Regions from separate parts of the Thalassotalea atypica genome, predicted to be linked through region 3. Evidence: predicted binding sites of a transcription regulator. Region 3 holds the regulator's gene; each other region holds the start of a gene.
The links. Region 3 encodes sigma-54, which starts transcription at its own class of promoters, with help from an activator protein. Its sites were predicted from a motif close to GTTGGCACGNNNNTNGNNT; they were not measured.
Positions count from the first base shown of each region.

Region 1: QUE03_RS10185 (FlgO family outer membrane protein) is a predicted target of sigma-54. The motif match lies at 2,948-2,966, and genes of this name have one in related genera.
Region 2: QUE03_RS07810 (DUF2884 family protein) is a predicted target of sigma-54. The motif match lies at 2,032-2,050, and genes of this name have one in related genera.
Region 4: QUE03_RS03955 (LPP20 family lipoprotein) is a predicted target of sigma-54. The motif match lies at 1,937-1,955, and genes of this name have one in related genera.

Region 1 covers NZ_AP027364.1:2,189,174-2,194,324, forward strand. Annotated here, with positions in the region: gene aroG (3-deoxy-7-phosphoheptulonate synthase AroG) at 1-671, opposite strand, end outside; gene add (adenosine deaminase) at 879-1,874, shown strand; gene QUE03_RS10175 (XapX domain-containing protein) at 1,899-2,069, shown strand; gene deoD (purine-nucleoside phosphorylase) at 2,161-2,865, shown strand; gene QUE03_RS10185 (FlgO family outer membrane protein) at 3,005-3,619, shown strand; gene QUE03_RS10190 (FlgO family outer membrane protein) at 3,670-4,263, shown strand; gene QUE03_RS10195 (FlgO family outer membrane protein) at 4,273-4,947, shown strand; gene QUE03_RS10200 (TonB-dependent receptor) at 5,036-5,151, opposite strand, start outside.
Region 2 covers NZ_AP027364.1:1,692,758-1,697,908, reverse strand. Annotated here, with positions in the region: gene QUE03_RS07815 (immune inhibitor A domain-containing protein) at 1-863, opposite strand, end outside; gene QUE03_RS07810 (DUF2884 family protein) at 1,208-1,993, opposite strand; gene QUE03_RS07805 (hypothetical protein) at 2,242-2,841, shown strand; gene QUE03_RS07800 (efflux RND transporter permease subunit) at 2,962-5,151, opposite strand, start outside.
Region 3 covers NZ_AP027364.1:714,261-719,411, reverse strand. Annotated here, with positions in the region: gene QUE03_RS03340 (HPr family phosphocarrier protein) at 24-299, opposite strand; gene rapZ (RNase adapter RapZ) at 305-1,159, opposite strand; gene ptsN (PTS IIA-like nitrogen regulatory protein PtsN) at 1,156-1,617, opposite strand; gene hpf (ribosome hibernation promoting factor) at 1,620-1,907, opposite strand; gene QUE03_RS03320 (RNA polymerase factor sigma-54) at 1,940-3,448, opposite strand; gene lptB (LPS export ABC transporter ATP-binding protein) at 3,501-4,232, opposite strand; gene lptA (lipopolysaccharide transport periplasmic protein LptA) at 4,236-4,694, opposite strand; gene lptC (LPS export ABC transporter periplasmic protein LptC) at 4,726-5,151, opposite strand, start outside.
Region 4 covers NZ_AP027364.1:849,836-854,986, forward strand. Annotated here, with positions in the region: gene QUE03_RS03940 (NACHT domain-containing protein) at 1-66, shown strand, start outside; tRNA gene QUE03_RS03945 (tRNA-Arg) at 443-519, opposite strand; gene QUE03_RS03950 (flagella assembly protein FlgT) at 611-1,774, opposite strand; gene QUE03_RS03955 (LPP20 family lipoprotein) at 2,019-2,480, shown strand; gene QUE03_RS03960 (flagella synthesis protein FlgN) at 2,607-3,038, opposite strand; gene flgM (flagellar biosynthesis anti-sigma factor FlgM) at 3,050-3,361, opposite strand; gene flgA (flagellar basal body P-ring formation chaperone FlgA) at 3,431-4,123, opposite strand; gene QUE03_RS03975 (chemotaxis protein) at 4,288-5,151, shown strand, end outside.

The sequences.
Region 1 (5,151 bases), 1.5 Mb from region 3:
GCGGTTTCAACAATTGCAGAATGACCATATTTAGTTACTGATAAAAAATGGTGTGAAGCACTAGCAGCTCCGATGGCGTCAATTGCAACTTTAATGGTACCGTCAGTGCCATTTTTAAAGCCAACTGGACAAGATAAACCAGATGCTAACTCACGATGAACTTGAGATTCTGTTGTTCGAGCGCCAATGGCTCCCCAACACATAAAATCCGCCATGTACTGAGGCGTGATCATATCTAAAAATTCGCCTGCGGTGGGTAATCCCAAGTCGTTAAGGTCGAGTAATAATTTGCGACCCATCCGCAAGCCATCATTAAGTTTAAAGCTATTATCCAGATATGGATCGTTAATTAATCCTTTCCAACCAACCGTTGTGCGTGGTTTTTCAAAATAAACACGCATAACAATTTCGAGATTATCTTTAAACTTCTCGCGCATTTCTACCAGCTTCTGGCCATATTCGATAGCCGCATTGGTATCATGAATAGAGCAAGGACCTATTACCACCAATAAGCGCTTATCCTCACCGTTTAATATATTGTGTATTGCATTGCGTCCAGCAACGACCGAACCCGACGCTTTTTCAGTGGCAGGAAATCGTTCTATAAGAGCCACAGGAGGAAGTAATTCTTTGATTTTACTGATGCGAACGTCGTCGGTTTGATAACTCATGAAAACTCTCTTTTACTACATTTAATTAATTTATATTTACTTCTAGACACCTAGATGACTAAACCCAAAGCTAATCTAACAAGGATATTTTGCGATTACCAACATATATTGAGAAAAAACGGTATAATTTAAGGATTACAAACTTCTCTGTTGTTTTAAAACAACATTACCAAGTATATTACGTCAACCAAAGGATACAGAGTTTTTATGAATGCAATTGATCCTACTCTTCCTCTCATTGATTTACACCGTCATTTAGACGGTAATATCCGACCGTCAACTGTGTGGGAGTTGGCTCAAGAAAATGAAATAACATTACCCGAATCTTCATTCGAACAGTTTTTACCACATATTCAAATACAGCGCAGTGAACCTGATCTTATGGCTTTTTTAGCCAAGCTGGATTGGGGCGTTAACGTACTAAAATCATTAGATAATTGCCGTCGCATTGCTTATGAAAATGTCGAAGATGCGCATAGTGCAGGCCTAGATTATGCGGAATTGCGTTTTTCACCCTATTATATGTCAAAGGCCTTTAATCTTCCTGTAGCCGATGTTGTTGAAGCGGTAATCGACGGTATTAATGCTGGCCAGAAAGACTTTCCCGTTAAAATCAATTTGATTGGAATTTTGTCTAGAACATTTGGTTTAGCTCATTGCACTAATGAATTAAATGGCATACTAGCCCATAAGCAGCACATAACTGCCCTTGACTTGGCGGGCGACGAAGTTAATTTTCCTGCCGAGTTGTTTGAAGACCTATTCACTAAAGCCAGACATAACAATTTTCGTATTACGGTACATGCAGGTGAAGCCGCGGGCCCAGAGAGTGTATGGAAGGCAATAAAGTTGCTTGGAGCCGAACGAATTGGTCATGGCGTAAAAAGTTGTCAAGATCCTTATTTACTTGACCATATGGTCAGTTATAATATTGGTGTTGAATCATGTTTAACCTCAAATTACCAAACAGGTACGGTTACTGATTTGTCTAAACACCCTTTAACTACGTTCTTAGAAAAAGGCGTTCAAGTGTGTTTAAACACTGATGATCCCGCAGTATCAGGAATAGAATTAAAACATGAGTTTGATGTAGCAAAGCACAAATTAAATCTGAACGAAGCGCAATTTAAGCAATTGCAACTCAATGCACTAAACATGAGCTTCTTATCAGATAGTGAGAAAAAAGCTTTGTTAGATAAGTAACATAGTCAAATAAATGGAGGCAGTATGACTGAAGTACTTCTAGCCTTAGCAACGGGTGCTATAGTAGGTTTAATTTTTTCAATACTTAAATTACCTATTCCAGCGCCACCAGTTTTATCCGGCATCGCGGGCATTTTCGGTATTTATATCGGCGCCGTCGGTTATAATTGGATTATCGAAAGATTTTTTAGCTAAACTATAATAAACAACTCTCAGTAAAACATCCTTGATAGCAGGTTTATCTGGCTTGAAACTTACTGAAACCTAAACAAAAAAGGTTTTATTAATGACAACTCCACATATTGAAGCAGCAGCAGGTGATTTTGCAGAAACGGTATTAATGCCAGGTGATCCGCTGCGCGCTAAATTTATTGCTGAAAATTTTCTTGAAGACGCTAAATGTGTCACTCGCGTAAGAAACATGTACGGCTATACGGGTACCTATAAAGGTAAGCGCATTTCAGTGATGGGCTCAGGCATGGGTGTTCCATCCATTTCAATCTACGCTACTGAACTTTATAAAGAATATGGCGTGGAAAATATTATTCGCATCGGCTCTTGTGGCGCTGTGCGTGATGACATAAAAGTTCGTGATATTATTGTTGGTATGGCGGCTAGCACAGACTCAAATGTAAACCGTAGTCGATTCAATAACTTTGATTTTGCTGCATGTGCTGACTTTTCATTATTGAAAAGTGTTGTAGATACTGCCGAAAAAATGGAATTAAAAGTCAATGTTGGGAATATTTTCACTGCAGATTTATTCTACACCCCACAACCTGAGATGTTCAGCTTAATGGAGAGTCGTGGTATTTTGGCAGTTGAAATGGAAGCTGCTGGTCTATATGGCGTAGCTGCTGAATTGGGTAAAAAGGCACTAACAGTATTAACAGTAAGTGACCATATAAAAACTGGTGAACAAACTACCGCCGATGAGCGTGAAAATACCTTTAAAGAAATGATGGAGCTGACGTTAGAGAGTATTATCTAAACGCTTGTTTTCTAATTTCAATAAGCAAGTTCAGTAATAATACTGGGCTTGCTCCCCTTCCTTTAAGTACTTTACGCTATCTTTAGGCATGGTAATTGCTAGTATTACTGAAGATATATAATTGTAGAGAATCCTTATCATGCAAAAGTTAAAGCGCTATAGTGTATTTTTTGCTTTACCAATGCTTTTATCTGCCTGTTCTACGACATGGCTGAGTCAATTTACTTGGTGTGAATCAAGCCAACAGTATGACAATCAGTGCCCAGACGAACATAACGTTACCGACAAAAAAGTAGTAGCCTCAACCCTGTTTACGCCTGCGGTAAACTTTCAAACATTAGGTGAATACACAGAACAGATGGTGCATGAGCTAAACAAAAGACTTAGCGTTCAGCATATCTCTGGGATAATTGCAGTCCCACCATTCTTATCGTTAGCAGACGAATTACCAAATCAACAAGCAATGACTCGAGACTTGCCAGAATTTTTTATCGCTGATCTCCAAAACATTGGTTTTCCAGTTGCTGAGTATCAGTTAACGCATGATAGCATTAATTCTCATGAAGACTTTAACGAGCTTGTTGAGTCGTTAAAGTTTAGTCAAAAATTTGGCTATCTATTAAAAGGTACGATTAGAACAAGCGATATTGGCGTTATGCTTTATGTAAAAGTAATCGATTTAAATTCCGAACTTGTTGTTGCTTCAACATCAAAGTTAATACCACAGTATTTAATCGCAAAATTAGTAAAATAATCTCTTACTTTGCAGTTAAAGTTAAGAATTAAGATATACAAGGTTTAAGTATGAAATTAACGATTGCTATCTCATTATCATTATTTGCATTAGGTTGCTCTCAAACACCCTACGAGGATGTTTCATCAACAACGTTAGTTGAGGCAAACCAAGATCAAACGTTAACAATTCATGACCACGTCACTCGAATTGGAAATAAGCTCTTCAAATCTTCTAAACATATTAAATTGAAGCAAGGTGTCGCTATTGGCACATTCATTCCAATTAATAAGTTAAACGGCAACTCTTTGCCTAGCGATGACTTCCTGGGACACCAAATACAGGAAAGCTTTGTCACCGTTGGGACTCAAGCTGGGCTAAATATAATCGAATTCAAAACTACACCTGCAATTACATTCAAAGAAAACCACGATCTTATGCTGTCACGTGATGCCAAACGTGTAGATGAATCCATCAATGCACAGTACTTCTTAACCGGTACTTACACAGAGCAAGAACACAGTTATATCGTCAATGCGCGTATTATCGACTTAGAAACCAAAACAGTTGTTGCAGCGGCTACTGACTACATACCATTAAACGTATTATTCAAGAGCCAAAAAACATCAATAAAACATGAAATGCTATATAGAAAAGCGTATTAAGGAATAACCATGAAAAAAATAGCCTCCCTAGTCTTCGCTTCTCTGACCACAAGTTTGTTGGCATCATGTTCGAACATTCAAGAAGAGCAGCTTAGCCACGACGTGATGAGTGCAACAGATCTAATGCGGGATGGGATATACCAGTTCCCTAAACAAGTAAGTACAGATAAGTCCGTCCAGGAGCATTTTAATAGTGACCCCTTACCAAAAAACATAAATTTTTATGTTCGTGGATTAATGCAAGACTTAGTTGCAAACCTACAACACGTTGAAAATGAAACGCCAGTTATCGTTACTAGCTTTATATATTTGGATGGACCCGAAGATAAATCAAGCCTATTAGGTAATCAATTATCACAGAGCCTTTTACATGAGATCTACAAAGCGGGAATACCTGTATTAGATCACAAAGTGACAGATTATATTCGCGTTACAGAAGATGGCGACTTTATTTACACCAAGAATTTTTTGGAATTAAGCCCTAAGTTGAACATCAAATATGTGTTTACGGGCAATTTGGTAAAACATCAAGGTGGATATTTAGTTAACGCACGAGTGGTTGGTATGTCACAAAAGAACATCGTTTCTTCTGCCCAAGGGTTTATTCCTGCCGATGTTGCTAATGCTTTATTAAACAGTAAAACAGTAATAGAAAAATCTGAAGTACCTATTGTACAAGGCTAAATTAGCAAGCTTGTAAACTTATTACCCACTAATAAAAAACGACTCCATATGGAGTCGTTTTTAGTTTCTGTGTATTGAAAAGGGTTCTTTAGAAGAAAGACACCTTGAACTCTGCGCCAACAAAACGTTCTTCGTTAACAATGGCGGTGTTGTTACTGAAGTCAACCGCGCCAATTGCTTGTTGTTCATCAGTAATGTTACGAC
Region 2 (5,151 bases), 980 kb from region 3:
ATCCAAAAGCCACTGTCGCCAACTTGAACACCACCCGCTAGATTGCCCGTTGGCCCCTCGCTACCTATCACATGAAAACGAGCATACCAGCGGTGACTCCAGATCGCAGCGCTACCAAGAGCTCCACCACCGGCTTCTTCACCTTCACCCGCATGAATTGATTGGAAGTGGTCAATGTAGCCATCAGGTTCATCAAAGTTTCCGTCACCATCGTGATCATAACGATCCCAAACATCAAATTTGCTTAAATATGCATTTATTTCTTCGGGTGTCTTACCTGCATTAATCTGATTTTGATACCAACCGTCCACAGAGTCCTGGATAAATGACCATAGCGCTAGAGCTCCAGCATCATCGTCATAACTTTGTGCTGTTCCTGGCACAGAGACCCAATCGGTAACATCGCCGTCAACGGCGTATCGATTTGAAGATAATTCAATGTAGAAATTCCTTACTGAGTTCGCTCCTTTTTCCTCAGAAAAAAGCATCGTTTCATAGTGCTCGCGATTGAAATTTTCACGCCAAATAGTGGAATTATTATCGGTGCCTGGTTGGGCGATATTGTTATGAGAAAAATTAGAAAATTCTCCCAATACAGACCAGATGAGATCTTCTCCTTCACGCTCCAGTTCTACAAATTGCCCACGAGCAACTTGATGTGTTTTGCCATGTGCTTTGCCAATGATTTTCGCCTGTATAGCTTTTTGCCTAAGTTCTTTTTGCTTTTTCCCCAATGGATGACTGTAATCATCTCCTTTTTTATTTAAACCTGGAGGCCCATCAACAGGAGGAACCGCCTTAACCAAAGTAGAAAATGAAAAAGCCAACGCCAAACAAAGTAGTTTTTTTCGTTTTATTATCATCGTAATTTCCTTAAAAAATGATTTTTTTATGAAACAACTCTTAACATAATCTGTAAGCTTTGATTAAGACAAACTAAGGACAACTTGTTAAATTGAACGGTCTAAAAAAGCACGAACAGTGCCAGATGATTTAATTACAATAATTTCAATACGTTAATAAGTTATGAGATATAATAAACATGATGTTGGTAAAGTTATCTGACAGTTAGCATACGCCCTAGAAGCTATTGGAAGTTGGAGGTTTAATTAACTAGAAGTTGTTATTTTAGAAGTTAGGCTTTCAACAAGGGGAATGTTGCTTAATTAGCGCAACGCTCCCCGAGTCAATATATTCTTACCTATGATTAAATTTCGTCATGACGTGTATGTTTTACAGACAGCATATTGATATCTGCCAATGCTTCAATTTCAGCTCGCAGTTGTTCTTCTTGTTGATCAATCACAACCAATGACTCGCATAGTTTATCAGCATCTCGCTCTAACGCTTCTCCACGAGATTCCATCTCATGTTCAATTTGCTGACCAAACGTTTCCATTCGCGCCTCAAAGGCATCCATGTCACCACCAGAGAACAGCATTTCTTGACCGACAGCGATCAATAACGAACCCATCGAGTCTTTGATAGCACTTTCCATCACGTCTTCAATTCTTTCTTCAAAATCATCGCCTAAGATATCTTCACCAGTAAAACCATCTTCATCAACATATAAACCTTTTTCCAACGACAAATTCTCGTTTAACTCAACACGAATATCATTCAGCGATTCTGTTAAATCTCGGCCTAAATCATTGCCTTCACCCAATAATTCATTGAATGCTAAATTGACCCCATCAACTGCCAAATCCATGCCTTCTAGAGCAACATTCTTAATTTCAGGTACCAATGATTTAATATTCTTAGAGTACTCAGAGACTAGCGTTTGCTGACTGCTGTTTAAGTCAATGCTTTGCCCGTCAACAAATAAGTATTCATCATCAACTATTTTATAGAGCGGTTTATTGTTCTTACTAAATTCAACCACCGCACTATTAATTGATACGCCGCCATTTAAGTCGGCGTTACAAGAGTTGTCATGAGCCAAAGTTGAACTTGAAGCAAGTATTGCAGAAGTGATTAACAAAGCTTTCATTGTTTATTCCTTTGAAATGAGTAGAAGCTTCTTATTGTTATCAAGGAAAGTGCCAAATATTATTATTTAATATAATCAACAAGATACAGAAATCGTGGACAATTACTTATTTAAAATGAAAGTAACATGTAGCGAATATCACCACTTATTAGTGTATATACCAATTCGAGTATGCGCATTTATCGCTACAGTAAATAATATCCATGGTCTTTCAGTTTGATGTATATTGTCGGCAAAGGAGAACATAAATGAATAAATTTCCACTACTTACTTTAGTTACATGCTTAGCATCACCATTAGCTGCTTTTGCGCAAACAGAGCACGCGCCACTCGTTTCCATTGACACCCACGATAACTTTTTTAACCAAATTAAAAACCTCTGTCATAAGGCATTTGAAGGTAAAATCGCCATAGACAATGCCAAAGGTGATAGCTTTGCCAATAAAAAGCTGATTATGCATGTCAGAAAATGTAATGATCGCCAACTGCAAATCCCTTTTCATGTTGGTGAAGACGCCTCAAGAACGTGGATCATCACAAAAACAGGCTCAGGACTCTCTTTAAAGCATGATCATCGTCATAAAGATGGTAGTCATGATAAATCAACCATGTACGGCGGCCATACGCTTGATGCAGGTTGGGATCAAGTGCAATCTTTCCCTGCCGATCAATACTCAAAAGAACTGTTTGTTGAATTGGGCATACCCCAGTCTGCTGGCAATACTTGGCAAATGTTCATTTACCCCGAGAAATTCAGTTACAGAATGATCCGTCAAGGCCGAGAATTTCGTGTTGACTTTGATTTAACTAAACCGATAGAAGCTCCAGCTGCGCCTTGGGGTTACTAACAGTTGTCTAATCACGATTTGATTACGGTGATTTGTTTGCAATGATCTTTAAACACACACAAAAAAGGCGAAGTAAACTTCGCCTTTTTTCATAAAATTAATCCCCTAAAAAGGTTGATGCTACGAACCTGCACTTTTGATTTTTTCACGCATCTGTTGTACAAGCTTATAAAAGTATGGAATTAACAAAGTACCAAATATCGTTGCAGCTAACATACCTGACATTACCGTCAAACCTAATGACACACGACTTCCAGCTCCAGGGCCACTAGCAAAAACAAGCGGTAGCACGCCAAGTACAAATGACAATGCCGTCATCAATACAGCCCTAAACCTGAGTTTAGCGGCCTTCTCTGCTGCTTCAACAATACTCATGCCTGAATTTCTGAGTTCTATTGCAAACTCAACGATAAGGATCGCGGTTTTTGTTGACAGACCAATTAACAATATCAAGCCAACCTGGGCATATATGTTATTTGCAAGGCCAATCGTATAAAGCGTAGCCATAGCACCAAAAATAGCCAAAGGCACAGCGGCAAGCACGGCAAAAGGTATCGTCCAACTTTCATATTGTGCCACCAAGAATAAATAAACAAAGACAATGGCTAAGCTAAATAGTATTGGCGCTAAATCCCCTGCCTCAAGCTCTTGTTTAGACTGTCCCGCCCATTCATAACTAAAGCCATCAGGTAATTGACTCGCTATCTCTTGCATCACTGCAATTGCTTGACCTGATGAGTAGCCCGCAGCTGCATTACCGGTAATGCTAGCACTGCGATACAAGTTAAAATGATCAATTGAGGTGGGACCAAGAATTGGCTCTAATTTGGCGAGCGTGGTAAGGGGTACCATTTCACCTTCACTGTTTCTCACATAGTAATACTGCAAGTCTTCTGGCTTAGCTCGATATTCACTTTCCGCTTGAATAGTCACTCGGTACGTGCGGCCAAACTGGCTAAAGTCATTAATGTACAATGAGCCCAACTGAGCCTGTAAAGTTGTGAATATATCAGATAATGCAACGCCTTGTGCTTTTGCTTTATTGCGATCCACTTCTAAACGATATTGTGGCACGCTCGCACTAAAAGTGCTGAATACGCGCATTAACTCAGGGCGCTGGTTGGCTTCAAATATGAGTCCATTCATCACTTGTGCAAGCTGCTCTGGCGTTTTACCACTGCTATCTTGCAGCCTAAACTCAAACCCAGAACTATTGCCAAGCCCAGGGATGGGTGGTGGATTAAAAATCATAATTTGCGCATCAGGAATAGACCACAACTTGCCCATTAATCTTGGGATCACTTGTCTTAATCCCATGTCCGGCGCTGTCCGTTCTTCCCAATCTTTCAACATTATGATGCCGAAACCATTGTTTGAACCAGCGCCACCAAGCAATGAGAAGCCTGAAACCGTTATAACATCTTCTACAGCAGGGTCATCTTGAATTAGCGGCGTGATTTGTTCAATCAATGTCTGTGTCCGTTGACTCGCCGCGGCATCCGGCAATTGAATATTTAAAAAGACATAGCCCTGATCTTCACCTGGTACAAATGCAGTCGGTACTTTCTGACTAAGCCAGCCAGTTAGGACAAAAATACCCAGTACAACTATTCCAACACGTAATGATTTCTTAATTAAATACTGGACACTGTGACTATAACTGCTAGTTAATTTTGTAATTAATCGCTCAAACCCTGCCAACCACGTCACAGGTTTCATGTGTTTTTGGTGCAACAATACACTGCATAATGCAGGACTTAAAGTCAGCGCGTTAATGGAAGAGATGATAACCGCAAATGAAATAGTCACTGAAAATTGTTTGTATAACTCTCCGGTAATACCGGGCATGAAAGCCACTGGAACAAACACCGCCAATAACACGAGCGTTGTTGCGATAATAGGGCCAGAAACTTGTTCCATCGCTTTGGTTACCGCCTCTTTGACCGCTAGGCCTTCTTCTTTCATCAGGCGTTCAACGTTTTCTATCACCACGATGGCATCATCAACCACGATACCAATTGCCAACACTAGGCCAAATAAAGTAATAGTGTTAATTGAATAACCCATCACCAACATAAAGGCGAATGTACCTACCAATGACACCGGAATAGCTATCGATGGAATAATCGTTGCGCGCCAATTCTGCAAAAATAGGAATACCACTAGCACAACTAGAGCTACCGCTTGATATAACGTTGTTTTTACTTCTGCGATAGAGCGAACAATAAACTCCGTGGTGTCAAACGAGACGACGTAATTTAATCCTTGTGGAAAGCGTTCTGATAGTTTTACCATTTCCGCTTTTACATT
Region 3 (5,151 bases):
TTATTTTTGTGCTGGAAGGTGTTTTATTCAGCCTCATCAAACTTTTCATTGATTAGCTGACAAATACTTTCACAGGCTAATTGAGCATCTTCACCTGTAGCAATAACTGTGACTTTTTTACCTTGTGCGCCAGCCAATAACATCAGCGCCATAATACTTGTCGCATCAGCATTATTGCCTTCAAGCTCAAGGTGCACTTTCGAGGAGAAATTTTGGCTTAACTGAACCAATTTTGTTGCGGCTCTGGCATGCAGCCCCAGCTTATTGGCTATAGTGACTTCTTTCTTGACTTGCGTCATGTAAGCTAACTCGACTTAACATTAAGATCACGATGGCGAGATTGAATGTCTTCGCGTTCCTTTCGGAAATTATTTGCTAGTAGTTCAGCAATATAAACCGAACGATGCTTTCCACCGGTGCACCCTATAGCGATAGTGACATAACTGCGATTATTTCGCTCAAGATGTGGCAACCACGTCATTAAAAAACTATTTATTTGCCAGACAAATTTAGTCACGATAGGCTCTCTATCAAGAAAATCTTTAACAGGTTGATCAAGTCCGGTTTGTCCCTTTAGCTCTTTATCCCAAAACGGATTAGGTAGAAAGCGGGCATCAAAAACGTAGTCAGCATCCTGTGGAATACCATGTTTAAAACCAAACGATTCAAACACTAACACCATAGCACCAGTTTTCTTGCCTAAAATTCGCTCACGGACAAGGTCTGATAATTGATGTGGAGATAATTGGCTAGTGTTGATGTATAAATCGGCGCGTGTTGCGATCGGCTCAAGCAGCTTCTTTTCCAAAGATATTGCTTGATCAAGTGCCATATTTTTTCTGATTAACGGGTGTAAGCGTCTTGTTTCACTGAAACGACGAATAAGATCACTGTCATTAGCGTCAAGGTACAATATGGTCAGTTCAACCGCTGACGGCAAATACTCAATGATTTCTTTAATATCATTAGGATCAGCAGGTAAATTACGAACATCAAGACTGACGGCTACGGTATCATATTCATTGATAACGGTATGTGTAAGTGCTGGGAGTAGATTAACAGGAATATTATCAACGCAATAATAACCTAAATCTTCTAGAACTCTAAGTGCGACAGATTTCCCTGAACCTGAGCGACCACTAAGAATAATCAGTTTCATGTAATTTCACTCGTATTTGAAATCAGTTCAAATAACGCTTCATTTGAGGAGCTTTTTCTAATTTGTTTACAGAGTTTTTTATTACTTAAAAGCCGAGCAATACTTTGTAATGTAGATAAATGTTCTTTACAACAATCTTCTGGGACAAACAGAGCAACAAAAATATCCACAGCGCGATTATCTATCGCATCAAAACTCAATGCTTGTTCCGTGGTTAAAAACACCGCAATAACTTGAGAGGTTTTGCTCAACCGTCCATGAGGTATAGCGATACCATTGCCAATACCTGTACTGCCCATCTTTTCTCGTTCCATCAGGCTTTCAAGCAGCTCAAATTTAGTGTGTTCTGGGATTTTATTGGTAGCAATACTACAAATATGTTCAAGAATTCGTTTTTTGCTATTGAGTGGAACTGCACATTGAGTGCAGTCCACAGTTAAGATATCTTGCAACTTCATGATTAATGTTGTGTGATTTTGCCTTTATATTTTAGAATTTGGCGATCTAATTTATCGATAAGTCCATCAATTGAAGCATACATGTCGTGATTATCAGCTTTTGCATGAACCTCACTCCCGTTTAAATGAACGGTCGCTTCCGCAACTTGATTTAGTTTTTCTACAGTTAAAACAACATAGACGTTATTAATGTGGTCAAAATGTCGCTCTAATTTAGCGAACTTAGAGTTAACATACTCACGCATTGATTGAGTGATTTCGACGTGGTGACCTGTAAGATTAATTTGCATAAGCGGAAATCCTTATGTTGTTGAATAAAGGCTTAAAGTAAGCTCTTTCTTTGGTTAGATGGAGGAATAGACAAAGATTCTCGATATTTGGCTATCGTTCTTCTGGCAACATTAATACCTTGTTCTGCAAGCAGCTCTGCCATTTTACTATCGCTCAATGGTTTAGCCGGCGTTTCTGCCGAGACGAGTTTCTTGATTAAAGCTCTTATTGCCGTCGATGAACATTCTCCTCCGTTTTCGGTACTTACGTGACTTGAGAAGAAGTATTTAAGTTCAAAAATCCCTCTCGGAGTGTGCATGTATTTTTGTGTAGTTACACGGGAAATTGTTGATTCATGCATATCAACAGCTTCAGCGATATCGTTAAGCACCATAGGACGCATTGCCTCTGGGCCATACTCAAAAAAACCTTGCTGACGTTGGACAATACAATTTGATACTTTCAATAATGTATCGTTTCTACTTTCTAAACTTTTAATAAACCACTTAGCTTCTTGGAGGTTTGAACGGATGAATTGGTTATCATCTGAAGACTTCATGGTTTTAGTTAATGCTGCATATTGCTGGTTAATGGACAAACGCGGTGCAGTACTTGGATTTAATTCAACAACCCAACGACCATTTTTCTTTTCAACAGATACATCAGGAATTACGTATTGGTCATCGCCTTGTACAATTGCATCACCAGGGCGAGGGTTTAACGTTTGAATCAAACGCAAAGCTTCTCGAAGCTGTTCTTCCTTCAAACGAGCCTTACGCATAATCTGACGATAGTCGCGATTGCCAAGTAAATCAATATGTTCTTTAATTATCAATTTCGCATCGCTAAGGTACGGCGTATTTTCGTCAAACTGATTTAATTGAATGGTCAAACACTCAGCTATTGTGCGCGCTGCAACCCCAATAGGGTCAAACATATTGATACGTTTTAATACCGCTTCAACTTCGTCAAGTTCTAAACCTTCAGTGCCTACGCTCTCCAACACTTCTTCGCTTGATACTGTCAAATAGCCTGCATCATCCACCGCATCAATAATGGCTGTAGCTATTGCTGAATCAGTTTCTGAAAAAGGGGTTAAATCCATTTGCCAACGTAAATGGTCTTGGATTGACTCGCTCGTTTCACCTTGGTAGGTAAAATCTTCTGAAGGGGCTGAAACACCGCCACTGGACACGCCGGCACTAAAACTGTCATCCCAAGTAGAGTCTACACTTAGCTCTTCAGGGATGTCGTTTTTTTCCATGACTTCTGTCGTACTGACTTCGTCATTGGTTGGTGTTGAATCTTCACTACCGTCTAACTGTGGAGCTTGTTCATTTTCCGCACTAGCAGAGTAAGACGCTTCTTCAATAGATGTGTCTTTTTCGTCTTGAGTTGACGGTACTGATTCATCCACTTCTAACAATGGATTGCTTTCCAATGCTTCTTGGATTTCTTGTTGCAAATCTAATGTCGACAATTGCAAAAGCTTTATCGCTTGTTGCAACTGTGGCGTCATTGTTAGTTGCTGTCCTATGCGGAGTTGCAGTGATGGGCGCATCTACGTTTATTGATTTCCTATTGTTGTAATCACGTTGCTAAGCACACTATTACTATAGCGTGAATTGTTCACCAAGGTACACATCCCTGACATGTTGATTCGCTAGAATTTGATCCGAATCACCTTCTGCAATAAGTTCACCATGACTAACTATATATGCATGCTCACAAACATCTAATGTTTCACGTACATTGTGGTCTGTGATCAAAATACCTATGCCACGATTTTTTAAGTGTAAAATGATTTTTTTAATATCGCCAACCGAAATTGGATCTACACCAGCAAATGGCTCATCCAATAAAATAAATTGAGGATCGGCAGCCAATGCCCTAGCTATTTCAACACGGCGTCGTTCACCACCCGATAAACTCATGCCTGTATTATCTGTTATATGGCCGATATTAAACTCTTCAACCAAATGTTCCAGTTTTTCTTGTCTTTGTACATCATCTAGATCTTTTCGAGTTTGCAAAATCGCCATGATATTGTCATGCACGGTCAGTTTTCGAAATATTGATGCTTCTTGTGGTAAGTAGCCTATTCCTCTCCTTGCACGATCGTGCATAGGTAATAAAGTAAGATCTTCACCGTTTAAAAAAATGGCACCGGCGTCGTTAGGTACTAGACCAACGATCATATAAAACGAGGTTGTTTTGCCTGCACCATTGGGGCCTAATAGGCCAACAATTTGACCTTGACTGACCTTTAAACTGACGTCTTTGACAACCCGACGACCTTTGTAAGACTTAGCAAGCCCTTTGGCCTCTAATGTAACTTCGCTCATTCGTTACTTTTTGTCCTTTGCTTTGGGTTTTAATATCGTGGTCACGGTTTCATCTGCACTACTGCCACTTTCTGCATTTAATTGTTCAGTTTGTGTGTTGTAGACAATTTTACTTCCTGTAACTTCACTACCTGCTTGACGTAAAACCGCATTACCTGAAATGGTGATAATGTAATTGAATGGCTCATATGTAATTTCGTCGGCTTCAAGGGTTATTTTTGTACCGTCTTCTAATTGTTGTTCAAAATGTGCTGGATTGCCTTTAGCCACATAGGTTTCTGTGTCATGGTCAATTTGGCTGTACACTTGAACCAGATCAGCCTTGATCGTCAAGGATCCTTGTGTAATGACGACATCGTCTAGATAACTCGCGATCTTATTTTTAAGATCACCTGCCTGACGCTTAGATTTAATTACAATCTCTCGCTCAAGATCATCCTTTGCTGCTTGTGCTGTTGTCATAAGGACCAAACTTGTGGTCATTATCACAATACTAGCCAGTAATTTTTTTATAAATTGTTTGTACATGCTCAGTTAGTGTCATCTGTGTTGTATTAAGATCGATAATCAAGCCAGAGCCATACATAGTAAAATTTTTACCTTGAATCAAAATGGTCTGATCTGAACTAATAATGTTTGTATTTAAATCTAACTCTAAGTATTTGCAATGAATCTCTTGAATCAGACTATTTTCTTCTGTTGCCTTTAATATTACGCGATTTTTTAAAACGACACGATTGTTATTGTATAGAGTCGCTTCTTTTGCGCTGACTTTCCATGGTGCCGACTGATCTTTAGGGTATAACGTATAAAACGGCTGCTCAAATTTAGTTAAAGATACCCCTGAAAAATGCTCCATTTTGGTCGCTTGAATTTCATGAGATAACAGCCCTTCGCTATTAAAGAAATTGCTGTTTAA
Region 4 (5,151 bases), 140 kb from region 3:
GGTCACGGCGCTTATAGAAAGGATAAGGAAAGGTGGTTCCAAGAGAGGTTTATTAATACCGATTAATGTTAATTAAGTAAATCGAAATAGTTTGTTATTTCGATTTTATCACTTATAAAGAATAAACGAATTGAACTAGGTTACACCACTAACATAGTTATCTGTTCTCACTTTGTGAGCTGTTTAATACAAGTATCAATTAGCTTTTTAATCGACACTTTTATTGGTTTTAGTTTGAAGCCGCAAACTCCGCAGCGTTCCCCTTAAAATGAATATAGAATATACCGTTAGATATCAGTAGCTCAAGAAACATCAAAATATTACTACGGTAAGGCCAGATACACTTATCAAAAATCAATTTGATTTTGCTACAAATATGCTACATATAAAACTTATTGTGAATTTAAAATAGACTGTTTTGTTGCTAAGCTATTGATTTTTATGGCGACCCCAGCAGGAGTCGAACCTGCGACCTGCCCCTTAGGAGGGGGCCGCTCTATCCAGCTGAGCTATGGGGCCTGTATTTGAAGCGAATAAAATATTATCAAGTTTTTAAATAAAAAAACAGCATCTTATTTAAAGGTGCTGTTCTATTTTTTATCGATAGTTATTAGTCTTTTACGGCAAGGTCATTAATTTGGATATTGCCAAGTAAGCGTTCGTCGGTGGCAACGGCAAGGGCATTCATTTCGTGGACTGTGGTTACTTTTACAGAATAATTACTGACGTTAAATCCTGCGTAGTTTTTGCCGTTGTCACTGATAAAGTTGTCTAAGTGCAATAGTGCAAATTCATCACCCACTTGCACGCCGTGCTGCTTTCCAAGATTTATCATAATCTGGTTGCCATTTACTTGCACGATTTTAGCGCGGGTCTGTTGGCACATTACATTTTCATCAATATCAATAATGGCCTGCTCAACAGTTCTATCAACCATGCGGCCATATTCACTTTGCCAAAATGTTTGGCTATTTAAATCAATGGCTTCACGTTTTTTAAATTGCCAAGGGGCGCTGTTACTGTACTCTTTGCTAAATATAAATTCGCCATTAGCACTATTGTACAAATACAGTGTGGTAGAGAAGTGGCGTTGAAATTGCGCTTCTTGCCAAAACTGCCAAGTGTTTAACGACTCCTGCCCAAAAGAAATGTCATTTAACTCGCTGTATAAAACGTATTGGCTATCAAACATATGACCAAGTTCCATGGTCAGTGTTCTAATTTCTTCATTTTGAAAGCTCTGGTTAAGTCGAGAAAAGTTAACTTTGTTTTTGGCAACAAGATGAGCGTCAATAAAACGACTATGCTGAGATATTTTCTGATTCAGTACGTCGGGGATTACGGTATCGAGTTTATAAATTTTGCCAATATTGGCTTGCTCTCTATGCATTATATTCGCACGAGTGATCAGGAGCGACTTTTTGTAGTCAGCAGCAAAGCATTGTTTCTCTTGTGGAAAAATATCTGCACGTACCGTGACATTAACATAGTCACCGTCAAACGATTCGTTAATTATATCAACTGAATTAACCGTTCCGCTGGCGCGAACACTTAGCTGATCTTCTGTCAATAAGCCGTTGACTACCTGCTGTACACTTGATACTGAAGCACCAGCAACCAGTAATGCCTTTTTAAGTGCATTTTCCATAGCAAGCGCTCTAGCTGAATGTTTATCGCCATTTGCTATGAATGCTCGACCTTCAACTTCGTACCACTGGGCGCTAACGCATAGGTGGGTGCTAACTAGCAAAATAACAATTAATATCCGAAACATCTTAATATCTCACTTTTCTTAGATTTACTATTTTGCACCTTGATTAATTATCAGGTGCTAAATAAATCGATAATACCTTAGTAAGCATATTTTATGCCGAAGCAATGCAAGTTTAAGAATCGTGAACCAGCGTAAGGGGAACTTTCAAGTTTAGTGCTGTTAGTTGGTATAAATCGTGCTTTATTGTTAATCATAAAAAGCATCATTAAATTGAGTTCAAGCCAATTTTTTTGGGAGTGTGGTAATGAATAAATTAAAACTTGCGCTGGCAGCGGTAGCGGCATCGACAATAATGTCGTGCTCTTCTGTTTATGACACTCATGTAGAGTGGGAGCCTGTGGCGCCAAGTTCATACCCGGTATTACACGCGGTTGGTTATGCTCCAATTAGCTTGCAAAAATCTGAACATCAAACACAAAAAATGTTGATGGCCGTTAAGGCGTCAAAACTGGCGGCCTACGCTGAATTGGCAGAGCAAGTGTATGGACAACATGTAACGGGTAATACAACGATGGCTGATTTGGCAATTAATAATGATCAGCTGAAAGCGTCAGTACAAGGCGTGATTCGTGGTGCGAAAGTGATAAAGAGCTACCCAGTAGGAGATACCTACGCGACAGAACTATCGATGGATTTCAAAGAGGTTTATGACATTTATATCACTTCATTAAAGCGCAAGAAAATTAAGGACGTTACCTATTACTAGCAATTTGTTATTGCGTTTAATAGCTAATTATTAAAGAGAATCGAAACAATAAAAAACCGCTCATTTGAGCGGTTTTTTATTGTCTGTATATTGAAACCTAGTAGCTTTTATGAGGCTAAGTATAGCTTAGGCTTTTATCCCTAAACTACTAAGGCCAGCATGCTTTTTGCCTTTGCTGTCATAGGTCATGGATGATTTATCACGACTTTCTAATAAAGCGGACTTCATACGTTCTATAGCTACTTGAGAGTGAGCAACTATCTGCCCATTAACTTCGTTAAGCTCTTTACATCTTTGTAAACAGCTTTCTACATCGTTTAATCGCTCAGATAGTTGGCCACTGTTTTTTTGTTGTATAAATACTTGGCTGGTCGCGATGGTTTGATCGTTTGTCTGAATATCAGCTAAAAGTTGCTCTTTTACCTGAGAAAGCGCAATTAATGCTTCTGAGTCACGCTGTTGGAGTACTTCTTTTTCTTGAACTAACAACTTTTCCAATTGGCTAAGTAGGTTAAATTGTTCTTCTAATAACGGATTTGAAGTACCTTGGTCACTCATGGTTTACCTTTTTAAATTAAATCAAACTCGAACTTTGCAATACTTGCAGCAAGTTTTTCAGGGTTAATTTTATATTCACCAGCTTCGATGGCTTTTTTAAGTTCATCTACTTTTTTCTGGTTTATTGTTGGTTCTTGGTTACTTTTACTTTGTAACTCACTCATCTTTTGAGCCTGTGGCGTCAAAGAGACAGAATCTTGGCTTGCTTTAGGTTGCTGAGCCGTTGCAGTTTGCTGTGCTTGTGCCTTTGCTTCTGCTTGGTTTTTCAAGTTCTGGTTAATTGGGTTGTTGTTACCCAAGTTGTTGATATTTATAGCCATCATAATATCCTACATCAAAAATTTAATTCTACTTCCCTTTTATCGGCATTTTGACGTAAACCTTAACTAAAACTACAAATTAATTTTTACACTATTCAAGCCGCTTATCCGAGCGTTAACTAGTTTACCAGAACGTTCATTTTTTACCTTAATTTTATCGCCCACATAACCGTTCATCATCGCCACTCCTGCCGTTCTGATGCTTAGAGCAGCAGAATGAGCTTCAATAGTAACAGAGTCGCCTTTACATACTACGCATATGTTTCTACGAGAGATGGCACTGCCTGAAGATAAATTTCGTCTACTTTTTGCACCGATAAGCTCAACTGTAGAAGTGAGTTTTTCGCCTCTGATTTTTTTTTCATCAATAAACTTAACGCCAATGTTGTCGCCAGTTAATAGGCTGCCTTTATCAATGGCGGTCAACGCCACTACTACAGGGCTCATAATTTTTACCCTAGCTGGGATATATAAGCTCCAAGGCGTCGAATCAGCACAACTAATTTCAACATTTACATTCCTACTATTATGATTTTCAGGTATATTTGCACTTAACTCTGAAAAACACGGTTTTATAGTTACTCGGGGATCAATTGGAGAGATTGAGACAGAAATTTGTCTATCGTCTGTAGAAATTAATGATGATTCAAGCGCTTGTTTAGCAAAATTTTCTATATAGTCATGATCAAAAATTTGCGCATGGCTAAATTGAGCTAAACTTGCCTGTAGAAGTAAAAATGTTAGAAAAAGCTTTATTTTACGCATAAATTTTTTATATACAGATTAGGGAAAAATAAATACTCGTCTATGCTTATATAAAGCAACAATGACGAGTAAAGTGTCAAAGTTTGGTCGTTTAGTCACATACTTATTTAGTGTAAACAAGAATTGTGCCTAATTTTGGATGCATGGTTCTATAAGAGGTTTTTATGGCAGGTATTTTAGATTCAGTTAACCAACGTACTCAACTAGTGGGTCAAAATAGGTTGGAGCTGTTGCTGTTCAAGTTGGTTGGCCGTCAACGATTTGGTATTAATGTTTTCAAAGTACGCGAAGTGCTTCAGTGTCCTCGATTAACCGCATTGCCTAACCAAGATCCCTATATTAAAGGTGTTGCGCACATTCGTGGGCAAACAATTTCAGTGATTGATTTAAGTAAAGCAACAGGTGGCTCTGAAATAAAAGACACTGAAAATTGCTTTATTATCATTGCTGAATACAACCGTAGTGTTCAAGGCTTTTTGGTTGCCGGTGTTGAGCGTATCACTACCCTAAGTTGGCAAGATATCATGCCGCCACCAGAAGGTGCGGGTAAATCAAGTTACCTGACCGCGGTAACTGAAATTGACAATGAAATGGTGTCAATTTTAGACGTGGAGAAAATCTTAAATGAGATCAGCCCTGTTTCTACGGAGTTAAGTGAAGACGTTGTTGATGAATCTGTTGGTGAAAGTTTAGGTGAGCGTATGATCATGATCGCTGACGACTCTACCGTAGCAAGAAATCAAGTGCGTAGAGCTTTAGAGCCGCTGGGGCTGAAAATGATCTTGGCCAAGAATGGCCAAGATGCCTTGGATCAATTGCGTGCGATTAGTGATGATTGCGATACCTGTATCAGTGAGAAAATAGCACTGCTTATATCTGATATTGAAATGCCTGAAATGGACGGTTATACGTTAACGGCTGAAATTAAAAATGATGATAAATTGAAAGCCATGCCGGTTATTTTGCACACCTCTTTAAGTGGTGTATTTAATAACGCTATGGTTGAAAAAGTAGGCGCTGAAGATTTT